DNA from 4 places in the Streptomyces sp. NPDC033221 genome. Region 4 is predicted to be linked to each of the others. Evidence: riboswitches for the same ligand, from Rfam matches in the RefSeq annotation. Region 4 holds a riboswitch; each other region holds the start of a gene.
What was found. Region 4 has a riboswitch for cobalamin ahead of ACZ53K_RS00135 (ribonucleoside-diphosphate reductase subunit alpha). Riboswitches for the same ligand answer to the same signal wherever they lie in the genome.
Positions count from the first base shown of each region.

Region 1 (3,925 bases), on a different contig from region 4:
GAAGACCAGCACGCCGTCCGCGCGGCTGAGCGCGGAGCCGCCGTGCTCCTCCCGTACGTAGATCCCGCCGAGCCCGAGCCCGGCGGCCTTGCGCAGCACGTCCACGGGGAAGTGCTTGTTTTGGTCCCAGGCCACGGCGTGCGGCGCGATGTGCTCCTGTGCGAAGTCCAGTGTCGTCTCGACGATGGCGAGCTGGTCCGCGGTGAGTGAGGTCAGCGAGGCAGCCGTGGTGGCGGTGGTCATGACGCTCATCGCGATCAGCCCATCGTCGGGATGGTGAAGCTCGCGCCCTCCTTGACCCCGGAGGGCCAGCGCGAGGTGACGGTCTTGGTACGGGTGTAGAAGCGGATCGCGTCCGGGCCGTGCTGGTTCAGGTCGCCGAAGCCGGACCGCTTCCAGCCGCCGAAGGTGTGGTACGCCACGGGCACCGGGATCGGCACGTTCACACCGATCATGCCGGTGTTCACCCGGCGGCTGAAGTCCCGCGCGGTGTCCCCGTCCCGGGTGAAGATGGCCACGCCGTTGCCGTACGGGTGCTCCGTGGGCAGCCGCAGCGCCTCCTCGTAGTCCGCCGCCCGTACCACCGACAGCACCGGGCCGAAGATCTCCTCCTGGTAGATCCGCATGTCCGGGGTGACCCGGTCGAAGAGCGACGCGCCCGCGAAGAAGCCGTTCTCGTGGCCGGGCAGCGTGAAGTCCCGCCCGTCGACGACCAGGTCGGCGCCTTCGGTGACGCCGAGGTCCACGTAGGCGCGGACCCGGCCCAGCGCGTCGCGGCTCACCAGCGGCCCGAAGTCGGCGTGCGGGTCGTCGGAGCGCCCGATGCGCAGCGTGCCGACCCGCTCCTTGAGCCGCGCCACCAGCGCGTCGGCGGTCTCCTCGCCCACCGGTACGGCGACCGAGATCGCCATGCAGCGCTCGCCCGCCGACCCGTACCCGGCGCCGAGCAGCGCGTCCACCACCTGGTCGAGGTCGGCGTCCGGCATCACGATCAGGTGGTTCTTGGCGCCGCCGAAGCACTGGGCGCGCTTGCCGTGCGCCGCGGCGGTCGCGTAGATGTGCGCGGCGACGGGCGTCGAGCCGACGAAGCCGAGCGCCTCGACGCGCGGGTCCTCCAGCAGCGTGTCCACCGACTCCTTGCCGCCGTGCACGACGTTGAGGATGCCCGGCGGCAGCCCCGCCTCCAGGAACAGTTCGGCCAGCCGCAGCGGCACCGAAGGAGCCCGCTCGGACGGCTTGAGGATGAACGCGTTCCCGCAGGCGATGGCCGGTGCGGCCTTCCACAGCGGGATCATCGCCGGGAAGTTGAACGGGGTGATCCCGGCCACCACCCCGATCGGACGGCGCAGCGAGTGCACGTCGATGCCGGTCCCGGCGTTGTCGGTGAACTCGCCCTTGAGCAGGTGCGGGATGCCGGCCGCGAACTCCACGACCTCCAGGCCGCGCTGGAGGTCGCCGTGCGCGTCCGGGACCGTCTTGCCGTGCTCGCTCGACAGCAGGCGGGCCAGCGCGTCCCGCTCACCCTCGACCAGGCGCAGGAAGGTGAGCAGCACGCGGGCGCGCCGCTGCGGGTTCCACTCGCCCCACTCCGGCTGGGCCGCCGCGGTGTCGGCGATCGCGGCCGTCGTCCCGGCCCGGTCCGCGAGCGGGACCCGGGCCTGCACGGTGCCGGTGTTGGGGTCGTACACATCGCCGTAGGCACCCGAGGTTCCCGGTACGTGCTCGCCGCCGATGAAGTGGGTCAGTTCTCGGACCATGAAAGGCCTGCTCTCGTCAGGTGAGATCCGGGGATGGCACGGCCGGGCACCCGGGCGGCGCGGATGGCGCGCGGACCGAGGGGCGGGGCCGTGGGACGCGAAAGGCGTGGAACCGTCAGCGCGCGGGCGGTGCCGCGGGCCGGGCCGGATCACCTGGGCTGTGGGTACGCACCGGTGCCATGCGTGTCTGCTCCATCCTCGTGGACAACACGGAACAACACCCACGGCCGGTATCCTGGCTCCCGGATCACCGCGCGCCGCCCGCCTTCCCGACCTCGCGCTCGTCAGTGGCGTGTTGCTCGGCGTCGCACTCCCCGGTCACAGTGGCGGGACCGCGCCGGTTTCGCACCGGCTTCCCTGCACCGCGGGCCTTCCTCACGAACATATAGTTGGACGTCCTAGTAAGTCCAGGGGGGTCAGGGGTGTAAGGGGGCGGAGTTCGGGGCCGTGCCTGGCGGCCGGGCCCGGAAATCCGGCGCGTAGGGTGGCGTCCGGGATCGCCGGGAGGGATGTACGGACATGAGCTTCACTCGGACGCTGCGTGCGGTGGGCGGCGCGGCGCTGGCGGGAGCGCTGCTCCTCGGTGCCGCGCCGGTCGCCGGGGCGGACCAGGCACGGGATGCCCGAGCGGCAATGACCCGGAACGTCGCCGCCGGCCCGGAGTACGCCCCCCTTGAGACGCCGCCCGAGGGCCAGGGGAAGGAGCAGCCGACCCCGAGCGCCGAGACCCGGGCCCGCTGGCAGCGGGAGGAAGACAACAGCAACTACCGCGCGGCCCTCGGCATCGTGGCCTTCTCGCTCATCGTCCTGCTGGTCGTCGGCGGGATCGTGGCGATCCTGCTGGTGCGGAAGCGGAAGAAGCGCAACGGTCCGCCGCCTGGCGGCTGCCCCGGCGCACCCGTCCCCTATCAGCAGCCCGGCCCTTACGCGCAGTTCGGTGCGCCGGGTGGTTACCCGCCGCAGCCGGGCCCGTATCAGCAGCCCGGTCCACACCAGCAGCCCGGTACGCCGAGCGGCTACCCGCAGGTTCCCCCGCAGCAGTAGCGGAGGGGCGGGAGGGCGTACGGCTACGGCGTCTCCCGCACCGGATACGGCACGAACGTGCTGCTGTTCTCGTCGATCGCCAGCGGCCGGCCGAGCGGCGGTACGGCGCGCTGCGGGCACTCCAGCCGTTCGCAGACCCGGCAGCCCATGCCGATGGGGGTGGCGGCCGCGGCGTTGTCCAGGTCGAGGCCGTCGGAATAGACCAGCCGGGACGCATGCCTGATCTCGCAGCCCAGGCCGATCGCGAAGGTCTTGCCGGGGTCGCCCCAGCCGCCGCGGTGCCGAGTGACCGTGCGGGCCGTCCACAGGTAGCGGCGGCCGTCCGGCATCGCCGCGATCTGCACATGGATGCGGCTGGGGGCGGTGAACGCCTCGTAGACGTTCCACAGCGGGCAGGTGCCGCCGGCCCGGGAGAAGTGGAAGCCGGTGGCGGACTGCCGCTTGGACATGTTGCCGGCCCGGTCGACGCGTACGAACGAGAACGGCACCCCGCGCCGGCGCGGGCGTTGCAGGGTGCTCAGCCGGTGGCACACCGTCTCGTACCCGAGGCCGAAGCGGTCGGTCAGCCGCTCGATGTCGTACCGCAGCTCCTCGGCGGCGGCGTGGAACGGGCCGTACGGCAGCACCAGCGCCGCCGCGAAGTAGTTGGCGACGCCGATCCGGGCCAGCGACCAGGCCGTCGAGCCCTCCTCGAAATCCTCCGACGCGGGCCGGGACAGTTCGTCGCCGGCCTCCAGCAGCGCCAGCTGGGTGGCCATGCGGAAGGCCCGCTGCCCGGGCCGCAGCCCCGTCGACAGGCGCAGCACCCGGGCGGACGGATCGTAGTGGTGCAGCGGCCCGTCGGGCGTGTCGACGAGGCGGACGCCGTGCCGCCCGGTGAGCCGGGCGGCCAGGGCGCGCCCCACCTCGCCGGGGCGGATGCCCAGTTCGGCGGCGAGTTCCTCGGCGGCGGTGTCGGCCTCGTGCAGATAGTTCTGCCGCCGGTAGAAGAACTCGCGGATCTCTTCGTGCGGTGAGAGCGGTACGGCCGGGTCGGTGCTGCCGCCGTCCCGGCCCTCCGCCACTTCCGCCAGCCGCTCGGTCAGCGCCTGGTTGCGCCGGCCCAGGCCGAGCAGGACGGAGGC
Region 1 covers NZ_JBVIQN010000028.1:117,184-121,108, forward strand. Annotated here, with positions in the region: gene ACZ53K_RS30380 (acyl-CoA dehydrogenase family protein) at 1-252, opposite strand, end outside; gene ACZ53K_RS30385 (CoA-acylating methylmalonate-semialdehyde dehydrogenase) at 258-1,757, opposite strand; cobalamin riboswitch at 1,966-2,139, opposite strand; gene ACZ53K_RS30390 (hypothetical protein) at 2,277-2,801, shown strand; gene ACZ53K_RS30395 (short-chain fatty acyl-CoA regulator family protein) at 2,825-3,925, opposite strand, start outside.
Region 1: it holds a riboswitch for cobalamin, as region 4 does, so the genes downstream of both, ACZ53K_RS30385 (CoA-acylating methylmalonate-semialdehyde dehydrogenase) here and ACZ53K_RS00135 (ribonucleoside-diphosphate reductase subunit alpha) in region 4, are expected to answer to the same signal.

Region 2 (3,925 bases), on a different contig from region 4:
CCAGACCGAGGTCGTGGTGCAGCTTCGCGGCCTGGATCAGGGTCCAGATCTGCGCGCGGATGGCGGGCAGCTTCGCCGGGTCCATGGCGGAGATCGCCGCGTACTCGTCGAGCAGCTGCTCCAGGCGCGCGATGTCGCCGTACGACTCGGCACGGGCCATCGGCGGCACGAGGTGGTCGACCAGCGTGGCGTGCACCCGGCGCTTGGCCTGGGTGCCCTCGCCCGGGTCGTTGACCAGGAACGGGTAGATCAGCGGCAGGTCGCCGAGGGCCGCGTCCGGGCCGCAGGCGGCGGACAGGCCGGCGTTCTTGCCGGGCAGCCACTCCAGGTTGCCGTGCTTGCCCAGGTGCACCATGGCGTCGGCGCCGAAGCCGCCGTCCTCCTGGGAGGCGGCGATCCAGCGGTAAGCGGCCAGGTAGTGGTGCGACGGCGGCAGATCGGGGTCGTGGTAGATCGCGATCGGGTTCTCGCCGAAGCCGCGCGGCGGCTGGATGAGGATGAGCAGATTGCCGCGGCGCAGGGCCGCCAGCACGATGTCGCCGTCCGGGTTCCGGCTCCGGTCCACGAACATCTCGCCGGGCGGCGGGCCCCAGTGCTCCTCGACCTGCTCGCGCAGCTCCTGCGGCAGCGTGCCGTACCAGCGCTTGTAATCGGCGGCGGGGATGCGGACGGGGTTGCGGGCGAGCTGCTCCTCGGTGAGCCACTCCTGGTCGTGGCCGCCGGCCTCGATCAGCGCGTAGATCAGCTCGTCACCGACACCGGACTCCAGACCGGGCACGGCCTCGTCACCGAAGTCATACCCCTCCTCCCGAAGCCGCCGCAGCAGCGCAACGGCACTCGCCGGAGTGTCCAGCCCCACCGCGTTGCCGATCCGCGAATGCTTGGTCGGGTACGCGGACAGCACCAGCGCCAGACGTTTGTCGGCGGGCGCGATGTGGCGCAGCCGGGCGTGGCGTACGGCGATGCCGGCGACCCGGGCGGCGCGCTCGGGGTCGGCGACGTACACCGGCAGGCCGTCCTCGTCGGTCTCCTTGAAGGAGAACGGGACGGTGATCAGGCGGCCGTCGAACTCGGGCACCGCGATCTGGCTGGCCGCGTCCAGCGGCGACAGGCCCTCGTCGTTCTCCTCCCAGGCACTGCGCGGCCCGGTCAGGCACAGGGCCTGGAGGATCGGCACGTCCAGCGCGGCCAGCGCGCCCGCGTCCCAGGACTCGTCGTCGCCGCCGGCCGACGCCTCGGCGGGCTTGGTGCCGCCCGCCGCCAGCACGGTCGTCACGATCGCGTCGGCGGCGCGCAGCTCCTCGATCAGCTCCGGCTCGGGCGCCCGCAGCGAAGCGACGAACAGCGGCAACGGCCGCCCGCCGGCCTCCTCGATCCGCTCGCACAGCGACTCGACGAAGCCGGTGTTGCCGCTCATGTGGTGGGCGCGGTAGTAGAGCACGGCGACCAGCGGGCCGGTCGCGGCACCCGTGTCGTCCGTACGGGCCACGACCTCCGCACCGGTACGCGCCTCGGCCGCCAGGTGCTTCGAGCGCTCCAGGTGGCCCCAGGAGGGCGCGGCGGCGGGCGGCTCGAAGCCGTGACCGGTCAGCAGCACGGTGTCGGACAGGAAGCGGGCCAGCTGCTCCAGGTTGGCCGGGCCGCCGTGCGCCAGGTAGGCGTGCGCCTCGGCCGCGATGCCGATGGGGACGGTGGACGCCTCCATGAGCTGGGCGTCCGGTGCCTGTTCGCCGGTGAGCACCACGACCGGCCGGGTCTGGCCGGCCGCGAGGAGCTGGTCCAGCCCCTCCTGCCAGGCGCGCAGCCCGCCCAGCAGACGGACGACGACCAGGTCGGCGCCGTCCAGGAGCGCGGGCAGCTCCGCGAGGTCGAGGCGGGCGGGATTGGCGAGCCGGTACGGCACGGGACCGGCGGCCGCACGGGCGCTGAGCAGGTCGGTGTCGGACGTCGACAGCAGCAGGATCATTGCGGCGTCTGGCCTTCCTCGGGGTCCGCGCCCCGGGCGGTGTTCACGGACGGCGGGAGTTCCTGGCTCGCCCGGCGGTGGCCGGGCTCACAGTGGCGGGACCGCACCGGATTCTCACCGGGCTTCCTCCCTTGGCGCCGTCGATGGCGTCCGGTGGGCCAGCTGACCCACCGACCTGCATAGTAAGGGCTGCGCCCGGATGGCGGGCGGGGACCGCCCGGGCCATCGTCGGTATGCTCGCCGCCATGCCGCCCACCCCCGCGATACCCCCGCATCGGGACGAATCCCTCGTACGGGACAGCGGTGCCGCCTGCGTACGGGACCGCGGCGACGCCTGCCCCGGAGCGCTGCGGCTGCACTCCGCCGCCGACGGCGCCCTGGCCCGACTCCGGCTCCCCGCAGGCCTGCTGACGCCCCCTCAGTGCGAGATGCTGGCCGACGCCGCGGACCGCCACGGCGACGGCCACCTCTCCCTCACCTCCCGCGGCAACGCGGAGCTGCGCGGCCTCGCCGAAGACAGCGCCGCCCCCCTCGCCGACCTGCTGCGCGCCGCCGGCCTGCTCCCCTCCGACCGCCACGAACGCGTACGCAACATCGTCGCCTCCCCCCTCGCCGGACTCGACGGGCAAGGCGCGGACGGCGGCGCCGCCGTCCAGGAATGGGCCCGTGAACTGGACCTTCTCCTGTGCGCCAGCGACACGGCCCCCGCCCTGTCCGGCCGCTTCCTCTTCGCGCTGGACGACGGCCGCGGCGACACGGCCGCGCTCGGCGGCGATGTGACGTTGATCGCAGAACCCGGCGGCACGGCGCTGCTGCACGTCGGCGACGACACCGAGGCACTGCGGCTCCCCGGCCCCGACGCGCCCCGCGCGGCCCTCGCCGCCGCAGAAGCCTTCCTCTCCGTCGCCCAGGAGGCGGGCAACGGCTCCTGGCGCGTACGGGAACTGCCGCCCGGGTACGACGCCGCGGCGGTGCGCGCGTTGCTGCGTACGCGTCTCCAGGAGCCCGATTCGCAGCCGTACCCGACGGCCCCGGTGCCCTCGGCAACAGCACCCGCCCCACCCCGCCCTGGAGTGACCGTCTCCCCCGACGGCACCCACGCCCTCTCCCTCCTCGCGCCCCTCGGCCGCCTCACCACCGCGCAGCTCCGGCAACTGGCCCACGCCGCCTCCGCCGAACTGCGTATGACACCCTGGCGCGGCGTGGTCGTCCCCGGCCTGTCTCCCGAGACGGCCGGAGCCCGGCTGCGCGAACTGGCCACGGCCGGCCTGGTCACCGACCCGGCCTCCCCCTGGTACGGCCTCGGCGCCTGCACCGGCCGCCCCGGCTGCGCCAAAGCCCTGGCCGACGTACGGGCGGACGCGGTGGCCACCCTGCGCGAGGGCGGCACCGGCGGTCCCGAGGCCGGTCCCGGGCTGCTGCCCGTCCACTGGTCGGGCTGCGCCCGCCGCTGCGGCCACCCGCACGGCGAGTGGGTCGATGTCGTGGCCACCGGCGACGCCTACGAGGTGTCCGTACGGGGCACCCGGCACGGAGCGCCCGACGCGACCACCATCCCCCTGACCGACACCGACCGCCTCGCCGACGCCGTCGCGTCGGCCCGCGCGACCGACCGCACAACAACATGACCGAGGGCAACGAAGCACAGTGAGCGAGTTCGACTATGAGAAGGACGGCGCGGAGATCTACCGCCAGTCCTTCGCCACCATCCGCGCCGAGGCGGACCTCGCGCACCTGCCCGACGACGTCAGCAGGGTCGCGGTCCGGATGATCCACGCCTGCGGCATGACCGACCTCGTACGCGACCTGGCGTACTCCCCCGAGGTCGTCGCCCGCGCGAGCGAGGCCCTGCGCGGCGGCGCCCCCATCCTCTGCGACGCGAACATGGTCGCCAGCGGCGTCACCCGCAAGCGGCTCCCCGCCGGCAACGACGTGCTCTGCACCCTCGCCGACCCGTCC
Region 2 covers NZ_JBVIQN010000008.1:249,779-253,703, reverse strand. Annotated here, with positions in the region: gene cobN (cobaltochelatase subunit CobN) at 1-1,966, opposite strand, end outside; cobalamin riboswitch at 2,005-2,152, opposite strand; gene cobG (precorrin-3B synthase) at 2,200-3,594, shown strand; gene ACZ53K_RS13565 (precorrin-8X methylmutase) at 3,614-3,925, shown strand, end outside.
Region 2: it holds a riboswitch for cobalamin, as region 4 does, so the genes downstream of both, cobN (cobaltochelatase subunit CobN) here and ACZ53K_RS00135 (ribonucleoside-diphosphate reductase subunit alpha) in region 4, are expected to answer to the same signal.

Region 3 (3,925 bases), on a different contig from region 4:
GACGTGCCGGCCGCCTCCAGGTCGCCGACCTCGTCGCGCAGGGCCAGCGCCACCTGACGGGCGGTGTCGCCGAGCGGCTGGTCGTCGCGGACGAAGGACCAGGCGAGCATGGTGACCGGGCCGGTGAGCATCCCCTTGACGGGCCGGCCGGTCAGCGACTGCGCGTACCGCGTCCACCGCACGGTCATCGGCTCGGGCCGCGAGATGTCACCCGCTAGGACCGGCGGCCGGACATAGCGCGTGCCGTACGACTGGACCCAGCCGTGCTGCGTGGCGAGATATCCCGTCAGCTGCTCGGCGAAGTACTGCACCATGTCGTTGCGTTCGGGCTCGCCGTGCACGAGGACGTCGATGCCCGCTCGTTCCTGGAAGGAGATCACCTCGCGGATCTCGTCGCTGATGCGCTCCTCGTACCCGGCCGTGTCGATGCGGCCCGCCCGCAGGTCGGCCCGGGCGGTGCGCAGTTCGGCGGTCTGCGGGAAGGAGCCGATGGTGGTGGTCGGCAGCAGGGGCAGGCCCAGGTGGGCCCGCTGGGCGGTGGTCCGCTCGGCGTACGGTGCCGAACGGCGGCCGTCGGCGTCGGTGACGGCGGCGGTACGGGCCCGTACGGCGGGATCGTGGGTGATCGCGGAACCGGACCGGGACGCCAGGTTCGCGCGGTTGGCGGCCAGTTCCGCGGCGATCGCGTGGGTGCCCTGCGCGAGACCGCGGGCGAGCGTGGCGATCTCGGTGCTCTTCTGCCGGGCGAACGCGAGCCAGCGCAGCACCTGCGGGTCGATGTCGCGCTCGGCGGTGACGTCGAGCGGGACGTGCAGCAGGGAGCAGGAGGCGGCCACGTCGACCCGGTCGGCCAGGCCCAGCAGCGTACCGAGCGTGGCCAGCGACTTCTCGTAATCGTTGATCCAGATGTTGCGGCCGTTGACGACACCGGCGACCAGCCGCTTGCCGGGCAGACCGCCGACGGCGGCGAGCGCGTCCAGATTGGCCGCGGCGGCCTCGGTGAAGTCCAGCGCCAGCCCGTCGACCGGGGCCTTGGCGAGCACCGGCAGCGCCTCGCCGAGCTGGTCGAAGTACGAGGCGACCAGCAGCTTCGGGCGGTCGGTGAGGGCGCCGAGGTCACGGTAGGCGCGTTCCGCCGCGTTGAGTTCGGCCGGGGTGCGGTCCTGCACCAGGGCGGGCTCGTCGAACTGCACCCACGCGGCACCGGCCGCGCGGAGGTCGGCCAGGACTTCCGAGTAGACGGGCAGGAGCCGGTCGAGCAGCGTCAGCGGGTCGAAGTCGGCGGCGACGCCGGGAGCGGGCTTGGACAGCAGCAGGTAGGTGACCGGGCCGACCAGGACCGGGCGCGGCGTGTGGCCGAGCGCGAGCGCCTCCCGTACCTCGCCGACCTGCTTGGCGGAGTCGGTGGTGAAGACGGTGTCGGGGCCCAGCTCGGGCACCAGGTAGTGGTAGTTGGTGTCGAACCACTTGGTCATCTCCAGCGGCGCCACGTCCTGCGTGCCGCGCGCCATCGCGAAGTACCCGTCCAGGGCGTCGGCCGCGTCGGCGGCGCGGTGCCGTTCCGGGACGGCACCGACCATGACGCTGGTGTCCAGCACGTGGTCGTAGTACGAGAAGTCACCGGTCGGTACCTCGTGGAGGCCGGCGTCGGCCAGCTGCTGCCAGTTCGACCGGCGCAGGTCCCGCGCGGTCTCCTGGAGGGCGTCCGCGGTGACGCGGCCCTTCCAGTACCCCTCGACGGCCTTCTTCAGTTCCCGGTGCCGTCCCTGGCGGGGGTAGCCGTACACGGTGGCCCGTGCTGCCGCGGCTGCGGGCTTCGCTGTCACGGAACTCTCCTTCGCGAGCGTGATCTTCTCCGAGCCCCGGTGACGGGACGAGAACGCGAAGGAATGACGCGCCGGGCGAGCCGTGGAGCGTCCGATGACACCCATGCCCGCCTGCCATGACACGCCGACCCGCCCTCGAAGGTCACCGGAGGTGTCCGCGCACGTATGGACGCGCGCGGGCAACGGGCAGGTCTTCGGACTCGCGGGCGCGCCTGCCGGATCATCGTCCGGCGGGCACCTACTGGCCGTCGCTTCCCGGATCCGCGGCCCGGATCCAGTGCGTATGACGGCGGTCGTTCCCGCTCACCGCTGCGGGGCAGTCCCGGATTCCCACCGGGTTCCCTCTTGCGACGCGTCTGCCTGGCGGGCAGGGCGAACCAGCTGCACCGGACAGCGTAGATCGCGCGCACCCCGTACGGACACCCCTGTTCACATGGTGGTACGGGAGATGAGACGCGCGGGGCACGGGCCGCCCCCCCCCCGGACGCTCCCGTACCGCGTCCCGGATGTGTCCGGATCGGCGCTCACCGCGCATGCCGGGGCTCTGAACAATGGAACCCTTCCCGGCCGTACCGTGCACCGCCCGGACCGTCCACCGGAGTCCGCCGCCTTACACGGGGCCGGCACCGCGCCACCGGCACCGCAGGAGGAGGACCCGCCATGCCCGGCACCCACGAGCACCCGCACTCGGAGGCATGGAAGACCGCGCTCACCGTGCTGCAGGAGGTCGCCCCGCCCGCCATCCCGGAGGGCGCGCACGTGTCGACCGTCGAGATCGAATATCCGCCCGGCGACCGGGGCGCCCCGCCGCACCGCCACCCCGGGCCGGCCTTCGGCTATGTGCTGGAGGGCGAGATGCGCTTCGAGCTGGAAGGCGAGCCGGAGCGCATCGTCCGTGCCGGGGAAGCGTTCTGGGAGCCCGGCGGCGACGTCATCCACTACCAGGACGGCAACGCCCGCAGCGACACGCGCCTGCGCTTCGTCGTCACCATGCTCTGCGTGCCGGGACAGCCCATGCTCGTCCTGGTCGACGATGACGAACTGAAGCGGCGCGCCCACCTGCGCGCGTCCCGGCAGCCCTGACGCGTTCCCGCCGTCCAGGCCTCTTCGAACATCTTCAGTTGCCTTCAGTCGCCTCCAGCGCAAGGAGTACGCGAAGTGAAGATCGTGGTCATCGGAGGCACCGGCCTCATCGGCAGCAAAGTGGTCGCCAAGCTGAACGAGCGCGGACACGAGGCGGTGCCCGCGGCACCCGGCACGGGTGTCAACACCCTGACCGGCGAGGGCCTCGGCTACGCGCTGGCCGGGGCCCAGGTGGTCGTGGACGTCGCCAACTCGCCCTCCTTCGAGGAGTCGGCGGTGCGGGAGTTCTTCACCACCTCCACCCGCAACCTGCTGGCCGCCGAAGCTGCGGCGGGCGTGACGCACCACCTGGCGCTGTCGATCGTCGGCATCGAAGGCCTGCCCGACAACGGCTATTTCCGGGCGAAGGTGGCTCAGGAACGCCTGATCAAGCAGGGGCCGATTCCCTATTCGATCGTCCGGGCGACGCAGTTCTTCGAATTCGTCCGGGGCATCGCCGACACCGCCACCGACGGCGACACCGTGCGCGTACCGCAGGTGCTTTTCCAGCCGATGGCGGCCGAAGACGTCGCCGAGGCGGTGACCAGGGCCGCGGTGGACGCCCCGCTGAAAGGCGTCACCGAGGTGGCCGGGCCCGAAGTGACCCGCTTCGACGAACTCATCGCCCGGGCACTGCGCGCGTGGAACGATCCGCGCACGGTCGTCGCCGACCCGCACGCCCTGTACTTCGGCTCCGAACTCACCGAACGCAGCCTCGTCCCCGACGAAGGCAGCGCCCGGCTGGCCACCACCCGCTTCGACGACTGGCTGCGGACTTCCTCCTGAATACGGCCGCGGGGCTATTCAGTCAACGTCACGACATTGTGGTCGGGCCCTCCTGATATCCGCACGCTCTTCGACCAGCTCCCGCCTTTGCCGTTGGTCGGCGCGTTGGCGTCGAGCTGCACGGCCCGCACCGCTTCTCCGCCCTTGCTGAACACCCACAGCGAAGGGCCCGTGTACGACGTGGCGGCGGC
Region 3 covers NZ_JBVIQN010000052.1:21,194-25,118, forward strand. Annotated here, with positions in the region: gene metE (5-methyltetrahydropteroyltriglutamate--homocysteine S-methyltransferase) at 1-1,826, opposite strand, end outside; cobalamin riboswitch at 1,995-2,223, opposite strand; gene ACZ53K_RS39285 (cupin domain-containing protein) at 2,487-2,909, shown strand; gene ACZ53K_RS39290 (SDR family oxidoreductase) at 2,985-3,734, shown strand; gene ACZ53K_RS39295 (hypothetical protein) at 3,749-3,925, opposite strand, start outside.
Region 3: it holds a riboswitch for cobalamin, as region 4 does, so the genes downstream of both, metE (5-methyltetrahydropteroyltriglutamate--homocysteine S-methyltransferase) here and ACZ53K_RS00135 (ribonucleoside-diphosphate reductase subunit alpha) in region 4, are expected to answer to the same signal.

Region 4 (3,925 bases):
GCCAGCCGTCCGGTGGCGTCGGGCGCGGCGATGTTCGTCCAGGACGCCGACTGGGTGCCGTCCACGCCGACGTTGATCCGTTCGACCCGTCCGCTCCGCAGGTCGCGGACGAAGCCGTCCACCTGGCCGTTGGTGTCGCCGGGCACCAGGTTGGCGGCCGCGGAGGTGAAGAAGAGCCGCCGGTTGTCGGCGCTGAGCCGCCCGTCGGAGGACCAGCCGTTGCCCTGGGCACCGTCGTGGGCGCGGGACAGCAGCCGGGTGGTGCCCTGTTCCAGGTCGCGGGCGAAGAGGTCGTACGTGCCGTTGGTGTCGTCCGGCACCACGTCGTCGGCCACGGCGGAGAAGACCGCGTACCGGCCGTCGGGGCTGAGCCGGGGGAACGGTGACACGCCGACCACGGCATCCGTGGTGCTCAGGCTCGCCGCCCTGGTCCGCCCGGTGGCCAGGTCGTGGACGTACAGGGGGTCCTGCGGCGGCGGGCGGCGGAAGCCGGGCCCGGCGGGGGTGAGATTCGTCGCCTTCGAGGTGAACGCCACCCGGCGGCCGTCGGCGCTGATCGACGGGAAGGCGGACGGGGCGTTCGCCTGGGTGCCGTCGCTCGCCACACTCACCCGTTTCACCGTTCCCGCCTGCACATCGTGGACGAAGATGTCCAGGCGTTCGTTGGTGTCGCCGGGCACCAGGTCCGGGCGGTGGGAGCCGAAAGCGAGGCGGTGGCCGTCGCCGCTGAGGGCGAAGTTCTGGACCCCGTATCCGTACGGGGACTTCCCGGCGCCCGCGGTGGGGCTCACGGTGCGCCCGGTGCGGCGGTCGTGGACGAAGACGTCGCCCTCGCCGTTGGTGTCGCCGGGGACCAGGTTCGTCGCGCTGGAGTAGAAGGCCACATACCGCCCGTCGGCGCTGATCTCGGGCGAGCCGGAGAGGGCGTCGCCGCGGGTGCCGTCACTGGCGACGCTGACCAGGTCGACCTTTCCCGTCCGTAAATCCTTGACGTAGACGTCCTGTTCGCCGTTGGCGTCCGCGGGTCCCAGGTTGGTGGCTTCCGAGGTGAATGCCACGAACCGCCCGTTCGCACTGAGTCGTGGATCTCCTGAAAAACCGTTTCCCTGCGTCCCGTCCGCGGCGACGCTGACCCGCTCGGTGGCCGGAGCCGCCCGCCCCGCGGCGGCCGCCGACGACACCGGCAGCACCCCCGCCACCACGCACGCTCCCGCCATCAGCCCCACGACTCGCCCGGCGCCACACGCCGTACCGCTTCTTCGCATGCTTCCCCCCTCGCACAAGGCCCCCACCCGCCCCGCCGGCCGACGGAGCAAACAAGGAGCCAATACGTTTCAGGAGCCCCGGTCAACGCATCAGGGACATTCCGCGCCACCAATACGCCCCCTGCATCAACCCCCGTCCACGCCGCCCCGAACGGCCCGGGAACGGCCCCGGAACACCCCGGAAACGGCTCCACGGCGGCCTCGTGTCACCCTCCCGTAGGCCCCCGAACACCCCTGGGAACGCGCCCGGATCAGCCGCCGAATACCACGGCTCCGGACAACCCCGCGCCAACGCGACACAAGATATGGGGGTGGGTGCACGAGGCGGCACAAGATGTATGCTCGTGCTCGCTGTCGTCGCAGGGGAATCCGGTGCGAATCCGGAACTGTCCCGCAACGGTGTACGAAGTGCGCAAACCGCACTCGTGAGTCCGAAGACCTGCCCACAGTACGCCCGCGCCAGGACCGGCGCGGTCGTCGATACGTCCGGGTCTCGCGGGTTGGACCGGTGGACGCTGCGCGGTGTGCCCGCGCGCCCCTTGCCGTGCCGGGGGTGCCGCACGCCCGCACGCGCCCTCCTGCCCTCCCCAGGCCCCCGCCGAGTGAGGGAGAGCAGCACGTGACCATCGCGCCAACGGAGCCAGCAGCCGAGCAGGTCGTGCAGCCCGCGAAGGGCACGCGGCCCCAGCAGGGCACCGGCGGCCAGGCCACGGACGGCCCCGGCACCGCCCTGCTGCGCACGCTGACCGACCTCACCGCCGACCTGCCCGCCACCGACCCGGGCAAGATCGCCGCCGCCGCGCTGCGCGGCCGCCACCCCGGCTCCGACGAGGCCGAACTGCGCTCGCTGGCCATGGAGGCCGCGGCCGGCCTGATCGGCGACGAGCCGCAGTACTCCAAGCTGGCCGCCCGCCTGCTGACCCGCGCCATCGCGGAGGAGGCGGCCGCGGAGGGGGCGGTCGCCTTCTCCGCCTCCGTCGCCACCGGCCACCGCGAGGGCCTGATCGCCGACGGCACGGCGGAGTTCGTACGCACCCACGCGGTCCGCCTGGACGCGCTGGTCGAAAACTCCCTGGCGGACGGCGCGGACGACCGCTTCGGCTACTTCGGCCTGCGCACCCTGCACTCCCGCTACCTGCTGCGCCACCCGATCACCCGCCAGGTCATCGAGACCCCGCAGCACTTCCTGCTGCGCGTGGCCTGCGGCCTGGCCGAGGACCACAGCGAGCGGGCCGTGGCCGACGTCGCCGAGCTGTACCGCCTGACCAGCACCCTGTCGTACCTGCCGTCCTCGCCGACGCTGTTCAACTCCGGCACCCGGCACCCGCAGATGTCCTCCTGCTACCTGCTGGACTCCCCGCTGGACGAGCTGGACTCGATCTACGACCGCTACCACCAGGTGGCGCGCCTGTCGAAACACGCGGGCGGCATCGGCCTGTCGTACTCCCGGATCCGGGCCCGCGGCTCGCTGATCCGCGGCACCAACGGCCACTCCAACGGCATCGTGCCGTTCCTGCGCACCCTGGACGCCTCGGTCGCGGCCGTGAACCAGGGCGGCCGGCGCAAGGGCGCCGCCTGCGTCTACCTGGAGACCTGGCACGCGGACCTGGAGGAGTTCCTGGAGCTGCGCGACAACACTGGCGAGGAGGCCCGGCGCACCCACAACCTGAACATCGCGCACTGGATCCCCGACGAGTTCATGCGCCGCGTCGAGGCCGACGCCGACTGGTCGCTGTTCTCCCCCAGCGACGCGCCCGAGCTGGTGGACCTGTACGGCGACGAGTTCGACGCCGCGTACCGCACGGCGGAGGCCGAGGGCCGCTACGTCAAGCAGGTCCCGGCCCGCGTCCTGTACTCGCGGATGATGCGCACCCTCGCGCAGACCGGCAACGGCTGGATGACCTTCAAGGACGCCGCCAACCGCACCGCCAACCAGACCGCCGAGCCCGGCAAGGTCGTGCACTCCTCCAACCTGTGCACCGAGATCCTGGAGGTCACGGACGACGGCGAGACCGCCGTCTGCAACCTCGGCTCGGTCAACCTCGCCGCCCACCTCGGCGACAACGGTGAGATGGACTGGGAGCGACTGGACGCCACGGTCCGTACCGCGGTGACCTTCCTCGACCGCGTGGTGGACATCAACTTCTACCCGACCGAGCAGGCCGGCACCTCCAACTCCCGCTGGCGCCCGGTGGGCCTGGGCCTGATGGGCCTCCAGGACGTCTTCTTCCGGCTGCGGCTGGGCTTCGACTCGCCCGAGGCGCGGGAGCTGTCCACCCGCATCTCCGAGCGGATCATGCTCGCGGCGTACGAGGCGTCCGCCGACCTCGCCGAGCGGCACGGCCCGCACCCGGCCTGGTCCGCGACCCGTACGGCCCGCGGCGTGCTGCACCCGGACCACTACCCGAACGCCGAGCCGCGCTGGGCCGACCGGTGGACGGCGCTGCGCGCCCGTATCGCGGCGACCGGCATGCGCAACTCGCTGCTGCTGGCCATCGCGCCGACCGCCACCATCGCGTCCATCGCGGGCGTGTACGAGTGCATCGAGCCGCAGGTCTCGAACCTGTTCAAGCGCGAGACGCTGTCGGGCGAGTTCCTGCAGGTCAACGCGTACCTGATCGAGGAGCTGAAGGCGCTGGGCCTGTGGGACGCGCGCACCC
Region 4 covers NZ_JBVIQN010000001.1:27,133-31,057, forward strand. Annotated here, with positions in the region: gene ACZ53K_RS00130 (TolB family protein) at 1-1,058, opposite strand, end outside; cobalamin riboswitch at 1,562-1,726, shown strand; gene ACZ53K_RS00135 (ribonucleoside-diphosphate reductase subunit alpha) at 1,885-3,925, shown strand, end outside.